2 regions of the Ruegeria sp. YTSA226 genome follow, and region 1 is predicted to be linked to the other one. Evidence: riboswitches for the same ligand, from Rfam matches in the RefSeq annotation. Region 1 holds a riboswitch; the other holds the start of a gene.

The links. A riboswitch is a leader RNA that binds a small molecule or an ion and turns the genes downstream of it on or off. The one in region 1 is predicted to bind cobalamin.
Region 2: another riboswitch for cobalamin. It lies ahead of AC2FFF_RS11155 (hypothetical protein); the one in region 1 lies ahead of AC2FFF_RS02895 (CbtB domain-containing protein).

Annotation. Positions count from the first base shown of each region.
Region 1 is NZ_JBXWMQ010000002.1:51,438-59,156, reverse strand. It holds gene AC2FFF_RS02910 (cobyrinic acid a,c-diamide synthase CobB) at 1-1,295, shown strand, start outside; gene cobA (uroporphyrinogen-III C-methyltransferase) at 1,292-2,020, shown strand; gene cobF (precorrin-6A synthase (deacetylating)) at 2,013-2,756, shown strand; cobalamin riboswitch at 2,800-3,008, shown strand; gene AC2FFF_RS02895 (CbtB domain-containing protein) at 3,046-3,216, shown strand; gene AC2FFF_RS02890 (CbtA family protein) at 3,221-3,919, shown strand; gene AC2FFF_RS02885 (hypothetical protein) at 3,986-4,480, shown strand; gene AC2FFF_RS02880 (DUF1636 family protein) at 4,477-4,890, opposite strand; gene AC2FFF_RS02875 (DUF302 domain-containing protein) at 4,959-5,417, shown strand; gene AC2FFF_RS02870 (thiamine pyrophosphate-binding protein) at 5,495-7,114, shown strand; gene AC2FFF_RS02865 (CaiB/BaiF CoA transferase family protein) at 7,101-7,719, shown strand, end outside.
Region 2 is NZ_JBXWMQ010000006.1:137,083-144,801, forward strand. It holds gene AC2FFF_RS11145 (DNA polymerase III subunit gamma/tau) at 1-713, opposite strand, end outside; gene AC2FFF_RS11150 (protein-tyrosine phosphatase family protein) at 870-1,370, shown strand; gene AC2FFF_RS11155 (hypothetical protein) at 1,372-1,776, opposite strand; cobalamin riboswitch at 1,860-2,079, opposite strand; gene AC2FFF_RS11160 (alpha/beta hydrolase family protein) at 2,219-3,082, shown strand; gene rsgA (ribosome small subunit-dependent GTPase A) at 3,104-4,132, opposite strand; RNA gene ffs (signal recognition particle sRNA small type) at 4,291-4,389, opposite strand; gene AC2FFF_RS11175 (5'-nucleotidase C-terminal domain-containing protein) at 4,429-6,270, opposite strand; gene nudC (NAD(+) diphosphatase) at 6,466-7,446, shown strand; gene AC2FFF_RS11185 (SRPBCC family protein) at 7,487-7,719, shown strand, end outside.

The DNA.
Region 1 (7,719 bases):
TGATTTCGGCACCGTCTTCGGGGACTGGCAAGACCACCGTGATGCTGGGCCTGCTGCGTGCGCTGGCCGAGGATGGCCTGACCGTCCAACCATTCAAAAGCGGCCCTGACTATATCGACCCGGCCTTTCACCGGGCGGCGGCTGGGCGCGCCTCGTTCAATCTGGACAGCTGGGCGATGGGCGATCCTCTGCTGAACGCAATATCGGCACAGGCTGACGGCGCGGATATCGTCGTAGCCGAAGGATCGATGGGTCTGTTCGACGGTGTCGCCAAACCCGGTGAGATTGGCCATGGTTCTAGCGCGGAAACCGCGCAGCGTATGGGCTGGCCTGTGGTGTTGGTTCTGGATGTCGGCGGTCAGGCGCAATCAGCTGCAGCCACGGCGCTGGGGTTTCGGATGTACAACCCCGACCTGCCCTTTGCCGGGGTAATTTTGAACCGCTGCGCCAGCCCGCGCCACGAGCGTCTGACCCGGTTGGGTATGGAACGTGCAGGCCTGCCGGTTCTGGGCGTTCTGCCACGACGCGGAGACCTGACACTTCCCGAGCGGCACTTAGGTTTGATCCAGGCAGTGGAACATCCCGATCTGGAAAGCGCTATTGTCGGCTATGCTGCGTTCCTGCGTGAACATGTCGATCTGGAGGCGATCAAGCGGGCGGCTTCCTCAAGCCCAGATAGGCCATCGTCAGCCGTGCCGCCGCGCCCTCCGGCGCAGCGGATCGCACTGGCCCGGGATGCTGCGTTTTCGTTCACCTATCCGCATTTGCTGGAAGGCTGGCGCACGGCGGGTGCAGAAATCCTACCGTTTTCACCACTGGCGAATGAAGCCCCTGCCCCGGATGCCGATCTGGTCTGGCTGCCGGGTGGGTATCCCGAGTTGCACGCAGGCACATTGGCCGCCGCCAACACCTTCCAGACTGGGCTGCGCAAACATGCCGAGACAAGACCTGTGCATGGCGAATGCGGGGGCTACATGGCGCTGGGTCAGGCGTTGATCGACAAAGAGGGTGCCCGGCACGAAATGGCGGGCCTTCTGGGCCTTGTGACCTCCTATGAAAAGCGCAAGTTCAACCTGGGTTATCGCAAGGCGGAATTATTGGCCCCAATGGCCGGATTTGCCGAAGGCACAGCGCTACGCGGGCATGAGTTCCACTATTCCTCGATCATCGAACAGCCTGACGCCCCGCTGGCGCGCGTGTTCGACGCCGAAGGCGCGGAAGGCCCGCAAACCGGATCGGTGCGAAACAATGTCACCGGGACATTCTTTCATCTGATCGCCGAGGCCTCGGCATGAGTGGTTTTGTGTCCTTCATCGGTTCAGGCCCCGGCGACCCGGAATTGCTGACGCTGAAGGCGGTGGACCGGATGCAGAAAGCTGATGCGGTGCTGTTTGATGACCTCAGCAGTGGCCCGATCCTGAGCCACGCGCGTGAGGATGCCGATCTGGTTGGGGTCGGCAAACGCGCCGGGCGCCCCTCGCCCAAGCAGGATCACGTCAGCCGCTTGTTGGTCGAATATGCACAAACCGGTCAGCATGTTGTGCGGTTGAAATCCGGTGATGGCGGCATGTTCGGCCGGCTTGAAGAAGAACTGGTGGCCCTGCAAGAGGCCGGGATCGACTATGAAATCATCCCCGGCATCCCCTCGGCGGTAGCGGCGGCGGCAGCGGCGGGCATTCCGCTGACCCGGCGACTGACCGCGCGGCGTGTCCAGTTCGTCACCGGCCACGATGTCAGCGGCAAACTGCCCGAAGATCTGAACCTGGCAGCTCTGGCTGATCCACAGGCTACGACCGTCGTGTTTATGGGCAAGCGCACCTTTCCCCTCTTGGTCGGGGCCTTACATTCCCACGGCCTTTCGCTGGATACACCTGCATTGATGGCCGAATCCGTCTCGACCCCCGAACAAAAGCTGCAACGCTCGACCATCGGTGCCTTGTCGCAGCAGTTGGAAACGGAGATCGGCACCGCCCCGGCCCTGATCCTGTATGGACCTCTGGCAGAGTTCGAAAATGATTGACCTGACGCTGATCGGTATTGGCACCGGCAACCCGGATCATGTGACATTTCAAGGGGCGCAGGCGATCCGTTCGGCGGACCTGATCCTGATCCCCCGCAAGGGCGAAAACAAGGCCGATCTGGCAGGGCTGCGCGAGCAGATCATCGCTCAGGTCGCGGATACTCCTCCGCAAATCGCGTATTTCGACATTCCCAAACGCCGTGCCGATGATGGCTATTTACGCGGAGTGGACGAATGGCACGACGCGATTGCATTGCGCTGGCAGGAGGCCATCGCAGCCCACCCGAAGGCCCGTCATGTGGCGCTGCTGATCTGGGGGGATCCGTCGCTGTATGACAGTTCGCTGCGAATCGCGGCACGTTTGACCCCTCAGCCAGAAACACGCGTGATTCCCGGCATCACAGCGCTGCAAGCGCTGACGGCGGCCCATGCGATTCCGATCAACGAACTGGGCGCGCCCTATATCGTCACAACTGGTCGTCGCATCCGGGACGAAGGATGGCCGGAAACCGCAGAAAACGTGGCGGTGATGCTGGATGGTGAATGTTCATTCCAAAACCTGGACATGGAAGACTTGGACATTTGGTGGGGCGCATATGTCGGCATGAAAGAGGAAATCCTGATCAAAGGCCCTTTGGCCGAGGTTGCGCAGCAGATTCTGGACCGCCGCGCCCATGCCCGTGCCGACCATGGTTGGATCATGGATATTTATTTGCTGAAAAAGCGCATAATCTGACACAATACGTCGCAAATGATGATTGCACCGCCACAGCTATAGCGGCTAAATGGGGGTGTCTGGTCCTGCCGGAGAAATCCGGATGCTAAGAGGGAATTTGGTGCGACTGCCTCGGTGGTCAACTCCAAAGCCGCCCCCGCGACTGTAAGCGGAGAGCCCCTGTTCAACCAGCCACTCCCGGTTCTCCGGGGGGAAGGCGAACAGAGGCATCGACCCGCAAGCCAGGAGACCTGCCAGGCGCAAAAACGAAACACCGGCCGTCGGGTGCGGCGGCAGAGGAGAATACAAAATGGCAACACAAACGAAAACAGCATCCGCCGCGCGTACAGGCTTTGTTCCGGTCATGTTTGCAGTGGTTCTGGGTCTGGGCCTCATTACGCTGACCGGTCACGTTCAGGCAGCGGCCCTGCATGATGCAGCGCATGACGTGCGTCACGCGACCGGCTTCCCCTGCCACTAAGACCGTGTTCAGTCGTATATTGACCAGCGCGTTGTTCGCTGGTGCTGCAGCGGGGCTGATTGCCGCCTTGCTGCAGTTGGTATTTGTGCAACCAGTATTGTTGCATGCCGAGCTTTATGAATCCGGAGAGCTGGTGCATTTCGGGGCCGAGACCGTATCGGCTCATCCCGAGCTGCCGCGCATGTTCTCTGAACTGACGCGTGATGCGCTGAGTGTCATCTTTACCATGCTGACCTATACCGGCTATGCGCTGGTGATGGTTGCGCTGATGTCGGTAGCCGAAGGTCAAGGGCATCAGATTGATGGCCGGACCGGCGTTCTTTGGGGGTTGGCCGGATTTATCGCTTTCCACCTTGCACCAGGTTTCACCCTTGCGCCCGAAGTGCCGGGTGTCGCGGCAGCCGATGTCTATGCGCGTCAGGTCTGGTGGTTCGCAACAGTTGCAGCAGCCCTTGTCGCCATGTGGTTGATCGCCTTTGGAGGTAACCTGATCAGCTATGTGATCGCCGCGGTACTTCTGTTGGTGCCACATCTTATCGGTGCACCCGAGCCCGATGTTTTCACCGGCCCTGTGCCGACTGAAATTGGAGCGTTGTTCGCGGCACGAGCTTTTGGAATCGGTCTGGTTGCATGGGTTCTGGTTGGCGCGTTCGCTGGCTATTTCTGGCAGAAAGAAGCGCAACATTCCGAAGCAACGGCCTGATCGCACTTAGATTGAACGCGCCGGGTGTAAACTTGGCGCGTTTCCCTATGTTTTCAAGGAAATACAATGACCCGTTCACTTGCTCTATTCGTGATCGGTCTGGTCTTTGGCGGCGGTGCAGGATTTGTAATTGCTGCTGCAAATGGCGTCACATTTGATGGCCACGACCATTCTGATCCGTCTCTTCACGGAGCCTCACACACTGAGACCATGGCCCACGATCATTCCACGGCCCTGAACCTACCGGCAGGCACAGATGCACCTACACTGGACATCGCACTGACACAGGATCCTATGTCTGGCTGGAACCTGCATGTCATGCCAAAAAACTTTACCTTCGCACCGCAGAACGCATCGACCGCAGACATGGCGGGCGAAGGGCACGCGCATGTTTACATCAACGGAGAAAAGCTCGCCCGGCTTTACGGCAGTTGGATGCACATTGATCAGTTGCCCAAAGGCGAGGTCGAGGTTTCGGTTTCGCTGAATTCCAACAGCCATAGCCCGCTTTCGGTAGATAACGTGCCGGTTCGTGCTGCGGTTACGGTTCAGGTCGATTAAAGCGCCGGGATACGCGCACGCAAACACATCCGAAGCCGCCCGCAGGGTCGGGCGTCTTCGATCCAACCCTGGGGGCTGTTCAGGTAAGTACGGCAAGTTTCAGCGATATCCGCAGCATCCGCCACCACATCGACACCCGAAAACACATAAGATGCGCGCCCCAGCGACTGTATAGCCAGCGTCGTGGGTTCCGCGCAGCTGCTGAAACAGGCGTGTTCGCTCAATTCGACCTGATCCGTCAATCCAGCCCTTTTCAGTGCGTCCTTCACAGCCTGCACCTCGGCCGCCCGATCGCGTGCGGTGCCACAGGTTTTGCAGATCATCAGGCGCATCCGATCCAGACCTTTCCCTTCGTCCTGCGCCCGTTTCTGCGGCTTTAAGCGGCGCGGCGCAATCCCGAATGCGCACAAGATTGTGAGTGCGGCGTTCTCACATTTCTGGCAGGATTCCTGCAGACACCTTAAAAGGAGGCCTCTGGATGAAACTGCTTTGGACCGTCTTCGCCCTGCTGGCCCTGCCCGCCTGGGCCGACGAACCGCTCTCGGGATGGGCCGTGTATCCAACGGGCAAAAGCTATGATGAATTAGTCTCGGACACCAAATCGGCGGTTAAGGCAAACGGTCTGATCGTGGTCACGCAGGCCGGCCCCACCAAAGCCGCCGCCGCGCGGGGAATTACAATCCCAGGCAATCTGGTGATCGGCGCCTTCAACAATGACTATGCGGTGCGCGTGCTGGAAACCTCGGTGCGCGCAATGATCGAAGCACCGATCCGGTTTTACGTGACCGAAAACGAAGACGGCACCGCCACCCTATCCTATAAAACGCCCAGCTTTGTATTCGCGCCCTATATCTATGAGGGCGGAGACCCCCTGAGGGACATTGCCCAGGAATTGGATGACACCTTTCAGATCGTGGCCGAAGCCGCTGTCAAATAGTCACACTGGCGTGATGCGCCTTGCGTCCGGGTCTGTCCTCCGCAATCTGCGTTGAAACAGTTTTCGGAGCTATACTGATGCAGGACTCGACGCCCCGCGCTGCGGACATTCTGGCCCAACGGCTTTATGAGGCTGGCTGCCGCCACGCTTTTGGCATGCCAGGTGGCGAGGTGCTGACCCTAGTGGATGCGTTGGAAAAGGCGGGGATAACCTTTCACCTGACCAAACACGAGAACGCGGCCGGCTTTATGGCCGAGGCGGTGCATCACCGCGACGGCGCCCCAGCCATTCTGGTGGCCACACTCGGTCCAGGCGCGATGAACGGGATCAATGTGGTCGCCAATGCGTTGCAGGACCGGGTGCCAATGATCGTGCTGACCGGCTGTGTCGACGCAGATGAGGCGCTGACATACACCCATCAGGTCATGGATCACGCACGGGTCTATCGCTCGATCACCAAAGGGACGTTCATGCTGACCGCCAAAGGCGCGGATATTATCGCAGACAAAGCGGTGTCGCTGGCCAATCAACCGCGCCCAGGACCGGTGCATATCGACGTGCCGATTTCGGTTGCGGATGCGCCTGTGACCGATGTCAAACGCCGCCGTCTTGTCAAACCTGCCGCCGTCGCGCCCGAGGGGGATTGCGTTGAAAAAGCCCGCCGCTGGGTGGCACAGGCCGAACGGCCCATCGCGATTATCGGCCTGGATGTTCTATACGACGACTCGCGCAATGTGGTGCAGGCGTTCCTTGAACATTTTGGCATTCCTTTTGTGACAACCTACAAGGCCAAGGGCGTGGTTCCCGAGGATCATCCACTGTGCCTTGGCGGCGCGGGCCTGTCGCCGCTTGCTGACACCCATCTGGTGCCGCTGGTTGAACAGGCCGATCTGGTGTTGTGTCTGGGCTATGACCCGATCGAAATGCGCCCTGGCTGGCGCGAGATATGGGACCCCGAAGAAAAGCGCGTCATCGACATTTCGGCGGTTCCGAACGATCACTACATGCATCAGGCCGGGTTGAACCTGGTGGCTGATACCGGTGCGACCCTCGAGGCCGTTGCAAAGGGCAACCCTGCCCGCGCCACCTGGCCCGGCGGTGAGCCCGAACAGGTTCGGGCCGCCCTGGCGCGAGCCTTCCCTACTGATGACGTATGGGGTCCCGCCGCGGTAATTGCGGAAACCCGCGCGGTTCTTCCTGCCGAGACATTGGCCACCGCTGACAGTGGCGCACATCGCATCCTTCTCAGCCAGATGTGGGGATGTTCCGAAGAACGCGGGCTGATCCAATCTTCAGCGCTCTGCACCATGGGCTGCGCTCTGCCAATGGCCATCGGGCTGAAACTGGCCGAACCCACGCGCCCGGTCATCAGCTTTTCCGGCGATGCCGGGTTCCTGATGGTCGCCGGAGAACTGTCGACCGTTGCCGAGATGGGTGGTAACCCGATTTTCCTGGTGTTCGTCGACGCCAGCCTTGCCCTGATCGAATTGAAACAGCGTCAGCGGCAAATTGGGAACGTAGGCGTCGATTTCGACCGCCACGACTTTGCAGCTATTGGCCGGGCCTTCGGCGGGAATGGTCACACGGTGCGCACCCGCGCCGAACTGAGGGATGCTCTGGAAGCGGCAACCAAGTCTGATAGGTTCACCGTAATCGCTGCTGAGATTGATCGCGGAGGATATGATGGCCGGATCTGAAGGACCGCTGAAGGGCGTCAAGGTTCTGGACCTGTCTCGCATTCTGGCCGGACCGACCTGCACACAGTTGCTGGGCGATTTGGGTGCCAGCGTTATCAAGATCGAAAACCCTGCCACTAAAGGGGACGACACGCGCCAGTGGGGCCCACCCTATGTCGCTGATGCCGATGGGGTTCCATCGGATCTTAGTGCCTATTTCATGTCAGCCAACCGCAACAAGAAATCGGTCGCCATCGACATCACCACACCCGAAGGTCAGGCGGAAATTCGGCGGCTGGCCTCGTTTGCGGACATTCTGATCGAGAATTTCATACCCGGCGGGCTTGCGAAATACGGGCTGGATTACAAATCGCTCTCGAAGGAATTCCCTAGCCTCGTCTATTGTTCGATCTCAGGCTATGGGCAGGATGGGCCTAACGCATCAAAGCCCGGATATGATCTGATGGCGCAGGGCTATGGCGGTGTCATGTCTCTGACCGGCGATCCCCAAGGGGCGCCGATGAAAGTTGGAGTTGGTATCGCTGATGTCATGTGCGGTATGTATGCCTGCGTTGGCATTTTGGCAGCATTGCGCCATCGGGACCAGACCGGAGAGGGACAGCAAA
Region 2 (7,719 bases), on a different contig from region 1:
TGGCTGATTGCCTGATCCAGCAGCGAAGTTGCGTCGCGCGCCGACCCTTCGGCCGCGCGGGTGATCAGCGCCAGGGCATCCTCCGCGATCTGTGCCTTCTCAGCCGCTGCGATCTTATTGAGCAGGCCAATCATGTCCTCGGGTTCGATCCGGCGCAGGTCAAATCGTTGGCACCGCGACAGAACAGTCACCGGGACTTTGCGGATTTCGGTCGTGGCAAAGATGAACTTCACATGCGCAGGAGGTTCTTCCAACGTCTTGAGCAGCGCGTTGAATGCGCTGGTCGAAAGCATGTGAACCTCGTCGATGATGTAGATCTTATAGCGCGCACTGGCGGCGCGGTATCGGACCGAGTCGATGATTTCGCGGATATCATTCACGCCGGTTCGGCTGGCGGCGTCCATTTCCATCACATCGACGTGGCGGCCTTCCATGATGGCGACGCAATGTTCGCACTGGCCGCAGGGTTCGGTCGTGGGCTTGCCTTCGCCATCGGGGCCAATGCAATTCATGCCCTTGGCGATGATCCGGGCCGTGGTTGTCTTACCCGTACCGCGGATGCCGGTCATGATGAAGGCTTGTGCAATCCGGTCGGCCTCGAACGCGTTTTTCAGCGTGCGCACCATTGCGTCCTGACCGACGAGGTCAGCAAAAGTTTCCGGGCGGTATTTTCGCGCGAGAACCTGATAGGCGGGGCTGGGCGTGTCGGTCATGTCTGCTCTGTTGGATTCGTGTCAGGTTTGCAGCGTAGAGACCCCCGCCGCCCGCGTCCACCGCGCGCGAAAAGGAATTTCGTTTTGGCAAGTTGCATCAGAGCCGGTAAATCATGAGGGGCTTCAGCCCCATGTGGTGATGCAGGAAAAGGAGCTGTGTTGGAGAGTTTTGTAATTCACCCTCTTGGATTGGGCAAAGGGCAGATCGCTCTGTGCCCACTGCCGGGTGTCACGGGCGATTATGCTGGGGATTTCGCAGTAATCCGGGATTGGGCGCCGGACCTGGTCATCTCGATGACGACCTCGGATGAGTTCCAGCATTCCGGCGGGCTGTCATTCGAGGCGGACCTGCAGTGCGAACGGATTGCCTGGGTTCACCTTCCAATCCGCGATTTCGGCGTCCCCACGCCTGAGGTTGAGGCGCTTTGGCCGCAAGCCAGCGCCGCCGCCCAACATGTCCTTGCCAGTGGCGGCAAGGTGCTGGTGCATTGCCGCGGTGGGTGCGGACGCTCGGGGATGGTTGTGATGCGGCTAATGGTGGAATGCGGCGAAGCGCCTGACCAAGCGCTTCGGCGGTTGCGTGCGGTTCGGCCCTGCGCGGTGGAAACCGACGCGCAAAAGGACTGGGCCGGGTTGCCGGCCCGAACCCTTCCCTGAATCAGGCAGACACTTGATACGGAATACTGTCGCTGCGCGGCGGCAGGGTCGAAACGTCGAGCATCGCACAGGGTGGTTCTGACAGAAAACCAGCGGATTTCTGGGTGAACTCCGGCCCGAATATCATGTCGCCATAGGCGTCCAGCTTTTCTGTCGGCGTGTCTGTGCTGGTGCCGCAATAGACCCTGATCTGTTCTGATTGGGCCCGAAAACGGGCCGTGCAGCCTTCGGTGCAATGGGTCAGATCGCTGGTACCTTCGACCTCGAATGTTTTGGATGTCGCAGGCCTTGCCGTCGCCATCGCCTCGGCCATGGCGCGTGCCATTCGGGCAAGGGCGGGGCAGGGTTTCCCGGTCCTCTGACAGACGGTTGCGGTGAATTCGTGTGTTTTTGTCTTCCAGATCATAATGCGCCCTCCGCGCGCAGGACGAAGGGTGAGGATCAGGTGTGACAGCGCGCTGACGACCTGCCCGGACACCCCGCCCGAGTTTCGGTTTCGATACGATGGCAGGTCTCCTGACTTGCGGGTCGTCGCTTTGCCGACCTTCCCAGCCCTGGGGCCAGTGGTATTTCGGCATTGCTCACCGCTTACAGTTGCGGGGGCAGTCGCGGAGTTGGCCCTTTCCGGCATCGCCGGGGCAGACCGCACCGTGTTCCCTTTTCATCCCGCCCCATTTCCGGGGCAAGAACCATCACCACATCGCTAGCGGCTATGCAGACCCCGAGTCAAGCCACCTGTTGGGGTGCAAACCGGACGTTTGGTCATCTTGATGAAATCTTGACTCTGGTGGCCGAAATCGGGCCGATTGTTGAGTGAACCGAGTAGTTCAGAATTTGTCGGAGGCGCCATGCTTGATACCACGCCCTGCGTCCAGACTAAGGACTTTGACTTTGACTTTGCCTCAGGCTCTGCCAGCCTGTCGGCACGGCTGTATCTGCCTGCAACCGAGCCGAAGATCGCCGTGGTGATTCACAGCGCAACTGCAGTGCCGCGCGAATATTACCAGCATTTTGCCCGTTGGCTGGCCGCCGAACAGGGTATTGCCTGTTTGACCTATGACTACAGCGATTTCGGGCATTCGCTGCGCGACAAACTCAAAACCTCCGAGGTGACCATGGCGGATTGGGCCTTGGTCGACATGCCCGCCGCACGGGCTGAGATGCGCAGGCGGTTCCCGGACGCTTTGCAGTGGAGCATCGGTCATTCCCTTGGCGGCTTGCTGGGGCCGGTGCAGCCAGACATTGATCAGATCGACCGGATGATCTGTGTATGTTCGGGGCTGGTTACTCTGTCCGACCATCCCTGGCCCTATCGCGGGCTGGCGTGGATGTTCTGGCATGTGCATGGGCGTCTGGCAGTGAATGCACTGGGGTATCTGCCGGGCAAAGCTGTGGGGATCGGTGCCGATTTGCCTGGTCCGGTCTATTGGCAATGGCGTAGCTGGTGCACGGCGCCGCAGAATTATGTGCCGCAGATCGGTGACGCTCTGCCCGAAGCGAGATGGGCGCAATCGAATACGCCGGTGGACCTGTTCACCTTCGAGGACGACCAGATGGTGCCGCCAGACGCTGTCTGGCGGCTTGCCGATCTGTATGGACCAAAGGCGCGGCGGCATCTGCTGTCTCCGAAAGAGATCGGAGTGCCCGAGATCGGTCATATCGGTGCCTTTGCCCGCAGAAATCAGGCGCTTTGGCCCCGGTTGATTGCCTGAAGACGCGCTTTTCCGTCCCCGTTAGGGTCTGTTGCGAGACTTTTTGTCATGCATGACAGACCGCACCATTTTACCAAAGGCTTTGTCGCGCGCCCGGGATTGCGCAAGGGTTTCAGAGTTCCTCTGATCCTCGCGCCGCAGCTTGTTCCAGCGTTCCAGCCGGTCCGGCGAGAGCAGGCCATCGGCAATCGCCTCTTGCACGGCGCAACCGGGTTCGGCCTGATGCTGGCAATCTGAAAACCGGCAGGTCGCAGCCAATTCCAGAAGGTCTGAGAAAACCTCATCCACGCCGTCTTGGGCATCCATCAAACGCAGGGCGCGCATTCCTGGCGTATCAATCAGCCACCCCCCGTTTCGCATCGGGTGAAGCGCACGATGGGTCGTGGTGTGGCGACCCCGTGCGTCATCCTCGCGGATCCCCGCCGTTGCCCCGGCCTGACCAGTCATGGCGTTCGCCAATGTGGTTTTGCCGACACCGGATGAGCCGACCAAAGCAGCAGTTTGCCCGGCAGGGCACCAGGACAGGATCGGATGAATCTCTGACGCCTCCAGCGCGTTGACGGTTAGAACGGTCAGAAACCGAGCCAGCGAACTGGCCTGACTGGCATAGCTCTCTGGGTCAGGGCAGCTGTCGGCCTTGGTCAGGACAACAACCGGATAGCACCCGGCCTGATGCGCCAGCGCCAGATAACGCTCAAGCCGTGCCAGATTGAAATCGGCATTGCAGGAACTGACGATATACTGCACATCCACATTCGCCGCGATCAGCTGAACCTGCGCACCGGTGCCTGCGGCCCGGCGTTGCAAGAGGCTTTTGCGCTCCAAAAGATGCCGAATGCGGTTTTGATCATCCGCAAGGACCCAATCGCCAACCGCAAATTCGCCGGTTGATCGGTCAGGGGTCAGATCAGATGTGCCGCCAAGCGCATTCAGGCCGATCAGGCGATCACGATGGACGGCGTTGATGCGATGCGGTGTGCAGGTAGGGTTCACAGCATGTTGGGCTGCAAAATGAGAGGACCATCCCAGGTCCGAAAGTGTTTTGGACATTGTTCTGCCTGTGTTCAGATACAGGAAACCATCAGGGTGGCAGGCGCGCACCCATCGGTAACGTGTTCAGGCAAAAGCGGGGGTTAGTCCCGGAAACGCTCTGCCCGAAGGGTCATTGCTACAATCATAAAGTCCCTCCTGCGGCAGTCGTTGCGCGTAAGTGAGAGGTTGGACATCGACCCAAGCGGGGCTCGTTGTGGCTGCTTCCTTCCGGATCTGACCAGGTTGGCGAGGCGCTCGCCCGCGCCAACCTCTCGAGGGTGGATATAGGCAGTTGGCCGGAAAAACACAACCCGTCAGAAGGTCAGAAGAATCCGTAAAAAGCCATTTCCGTCAGTTCCAAGGACATGTGGATCAAATTCCTGAATGTCCTGCAGATGTCGGTGGGCATTTGGACCGGTGCGTAAGATCGCCTGCGTACCCGTGTTACTAGTGATTCTGAAGGGTTCCTGGGCCTCTTCCAGCGGATCGCTGACCAAGGTGCCTGACAGATAATCCAGCAGGGCTTGCTGGACCGGCAGGATGGGCATGTCGATACGTTGCGCATTACCCGCAAATGGGAAATGCCCGCCCCCGCTGGCGCGATAATTGTTAAGCGCGACGGCAAATTGCTGATCCGACGCAATGGGGGTGGCACCGACCAGAACCTCTGAAACACGCCGGTTTTCGGCATTGATCAAGGTGCCCATATCGTCGAAACGCGGAGGTTGTGTCAGATCAATTCTGCAGGACAGCCCGTATAGCACATCAAAGTTGTGACCCACCCGATTTTCGCAAATAAGTTCGGATGCAGATCCGGTCGAAATCTGGTTGAAAACAGCTGCGGACATCTCAAGCCAGTCCACGATTTGGTCACCGGATACAATGACACCCTGCAATTCGTTTGGAAAAATATGCAGGTCAACCACGTTACGCAGGAATATCTCGCCAGGCTTAACATCCGTATAGAATCGCGGCCCGGCCCGACCGCCGAATTTCGAAGGTGAAACCGCCGATAAAATCGGAATATCTGCCAGGTCGGTATCGGACATACACAGACGTAACGCGGCAGCCTGGGCGGCGGCGACCAGCCTCAGCCCACGGTCCTCGGCGCAAAAGCTGAAATAGCTGTGCAGATGGTGCGGGGTGCGGCCGACCGGCTGGCCCGCTCGCCTGCGGGTTTCGGCATGACCAGAGGAAAACAGATGCAACAATTCTGGATCTTCAGGCGCCAGTGATACGATTTCGTCGGGACGCCCCGCAGATATCGGTCGCAGCGTCGCCCGGGCTTCGCCAGCGGTCCAGCCGCCGCGCTCTGCCGAGTGAAGTTTCAAGTCAATCACCCCCAGATGTGATCCGGCCGTTCCGGGTAGGACAACTGGTTTGCCATGCACCAGAGTGTTTTCAGAGCCGGCCTTGGCGGGATAGGTCAAATGGGAATGACCAGCAATTATTGCGTCGATACCTTCGATTTCGGCTAGCGGAATAATCGCGTTTTCCATATTCCGTTGTGACCTGTCCGGTCCGAAACCGGTATGGGCCAACGCGATGATCAGGTCGCAATTTTCGTTTTGGAGCTTTCTGACTTTGTTTGCCGCACAAGTCAGGATGTCCTGAGTGGTAAGGGTGTCGTGCAGCTTGTGCGCCTCCCATTGCGCTGTCTGAGGCGGGAGGACCGAAAAAACCCCAATTTTCAAAGCCATAGGTGTCGGCGAGCCAGGGATCTCTTTGTGCAAAATGACATGATCTTGCCAGATCTGAGGCCCATTCGTGCGCAAGGCATTGCTGCTGAGCACAGGGCAGGGGGCGTCAGAGATAACGTGCTGTAAGAATTGAAGCGCGAATCCGAAGTCGTGGTTTCCCAGGCCAATCGCGTCATATCCCAGGCTGCCGAAGGCCTGCATCAGGATGTGCGGCGCATTGGCGGGATCGGCAGCCCAATCCCCCAACGGTGTACCCTGCAGAGCGTCTCCGTTGTCGAAGAGCAAGACGATATCTCCGTCTGCCTCAGCCTCGTTCCGCGCCTGCCGGATCAGGCTGGCCGTTCGGGTCAATCCGATCGTAGGTTCGTCTTGATCCGCGTAATAATCAAAACTGCACAGGTTCATGTGCAGATCGGTGGTCGCCAAAATCCGGATACCTACAGACTGATCAGACAAATGCGAAATTGTTTTTAATACTCTACTTTTGGCAGTTTTATGAATAACAACTTCAACAAAAAGCATAGTAAGTGCAAATTTTTTTATGCACTTGCGGTAATTTGACGGGATCGCCTCGGTTTTCGGTCGTGGAATTGTCGTTGCAACACCGAAGCTGTCATGGCAGCCCTGTGCAGGCGAACCAGAGGAATTTAAATGAAGAACGCGGAACAGGTAACGTTTGGTGGATCAGGGCTGGATCGTGCCGCACATCTTCGCGGAGACGTCGACACGATGGCAGCAGCGCGAGCACATCCGAAAGCGAAATGCCTGTTGCTGTGGCGCGGAAAGCTGCTGGTTCAAGGAGAGGCCCTTGATCAACTCTGCTTGTTACCTGTCTTGCATGAGCTGATCGCAAATGGTCCCGGTGGGATCGTCCCAGCGCCAGTATTGCTTGGTCTCTCGGATGAAGTTCCGGTTTTTGCCTTTGATATATCCGATTGGATGCCCGAGGGCGTTGACCTGTCCGAGCTTGGGGCATTCTTCGACCGATCAGAGCAACAGCACCCGGATTTGCCTGAAGGTCAGGTTTTTGTCGAATTGCGCCGCATCATGGCGCGCCTTTCCCCACGTGATGCCGAACTTTCGGCTTCCGCCAAGGCGGTCATCGCCTGGCATGAAACCCATAGGTTTTGCGCCCGTTGCGGCGCCGCCAGCGAGATGTCGCAAGCAGGATGGCAACGCAGTTGCCCGTCGTGTGGGGGGCAGCATTTCCCACGCACCGACCCGGTCGTCATCATGTTGATCACATATGGGAATTCGGTGCTGATGGGGCGATCCCCGGGATGGCCTGAAGGCATGTATTCGCTACTGGCCGGATTTGTCGAACCCGGAGAAACGCTGGAAGCGGCGGTGCGCAGAGAGGTGATGGAAGAGGCCGGTGTCCCCGTCGGGCAAGTAACCTATCTTTCCAGCCAGCCCTGGCCCTTTCCGGCGTCACTGATGTTTGGCTGTGCAGGCGAGGCATTGTCGCAAGAAATCACTATAGATCCGGTTGAAATCGAAGACGCGATATGGGTGGATAAGGCTGAAATGATGCAGGTCTTTGCTGGGGAACATCCCAGCCTTCTGCCAGCGCGCAAAGGCGCGATTGCGCATTTTCTGCTGCAAAACTGGCTTGCAGATACGCTCGACTGACAAAATACTGGGCGAATAGGCAAGAGAACGATAACCCACCATGCAATTCTCCGCACGTGAAGATATTCAGGCCCCTGTCAACGCAGTGTTCGAAATGTTTGCGGATTTCGAACGGTTCGAGCGGATGGCAATGCGCCGCGGGATCGAGGTCCGGCGTTTGTCAGGGCATATGGGCGTTGTGCCCGGTACATCCTGGGAGACCGAGTTCCGTATGCGCGGAAAGCCTCGGCGCGTGGAAATCAATATGGCCGAATGTGATCCACCGACCCATAT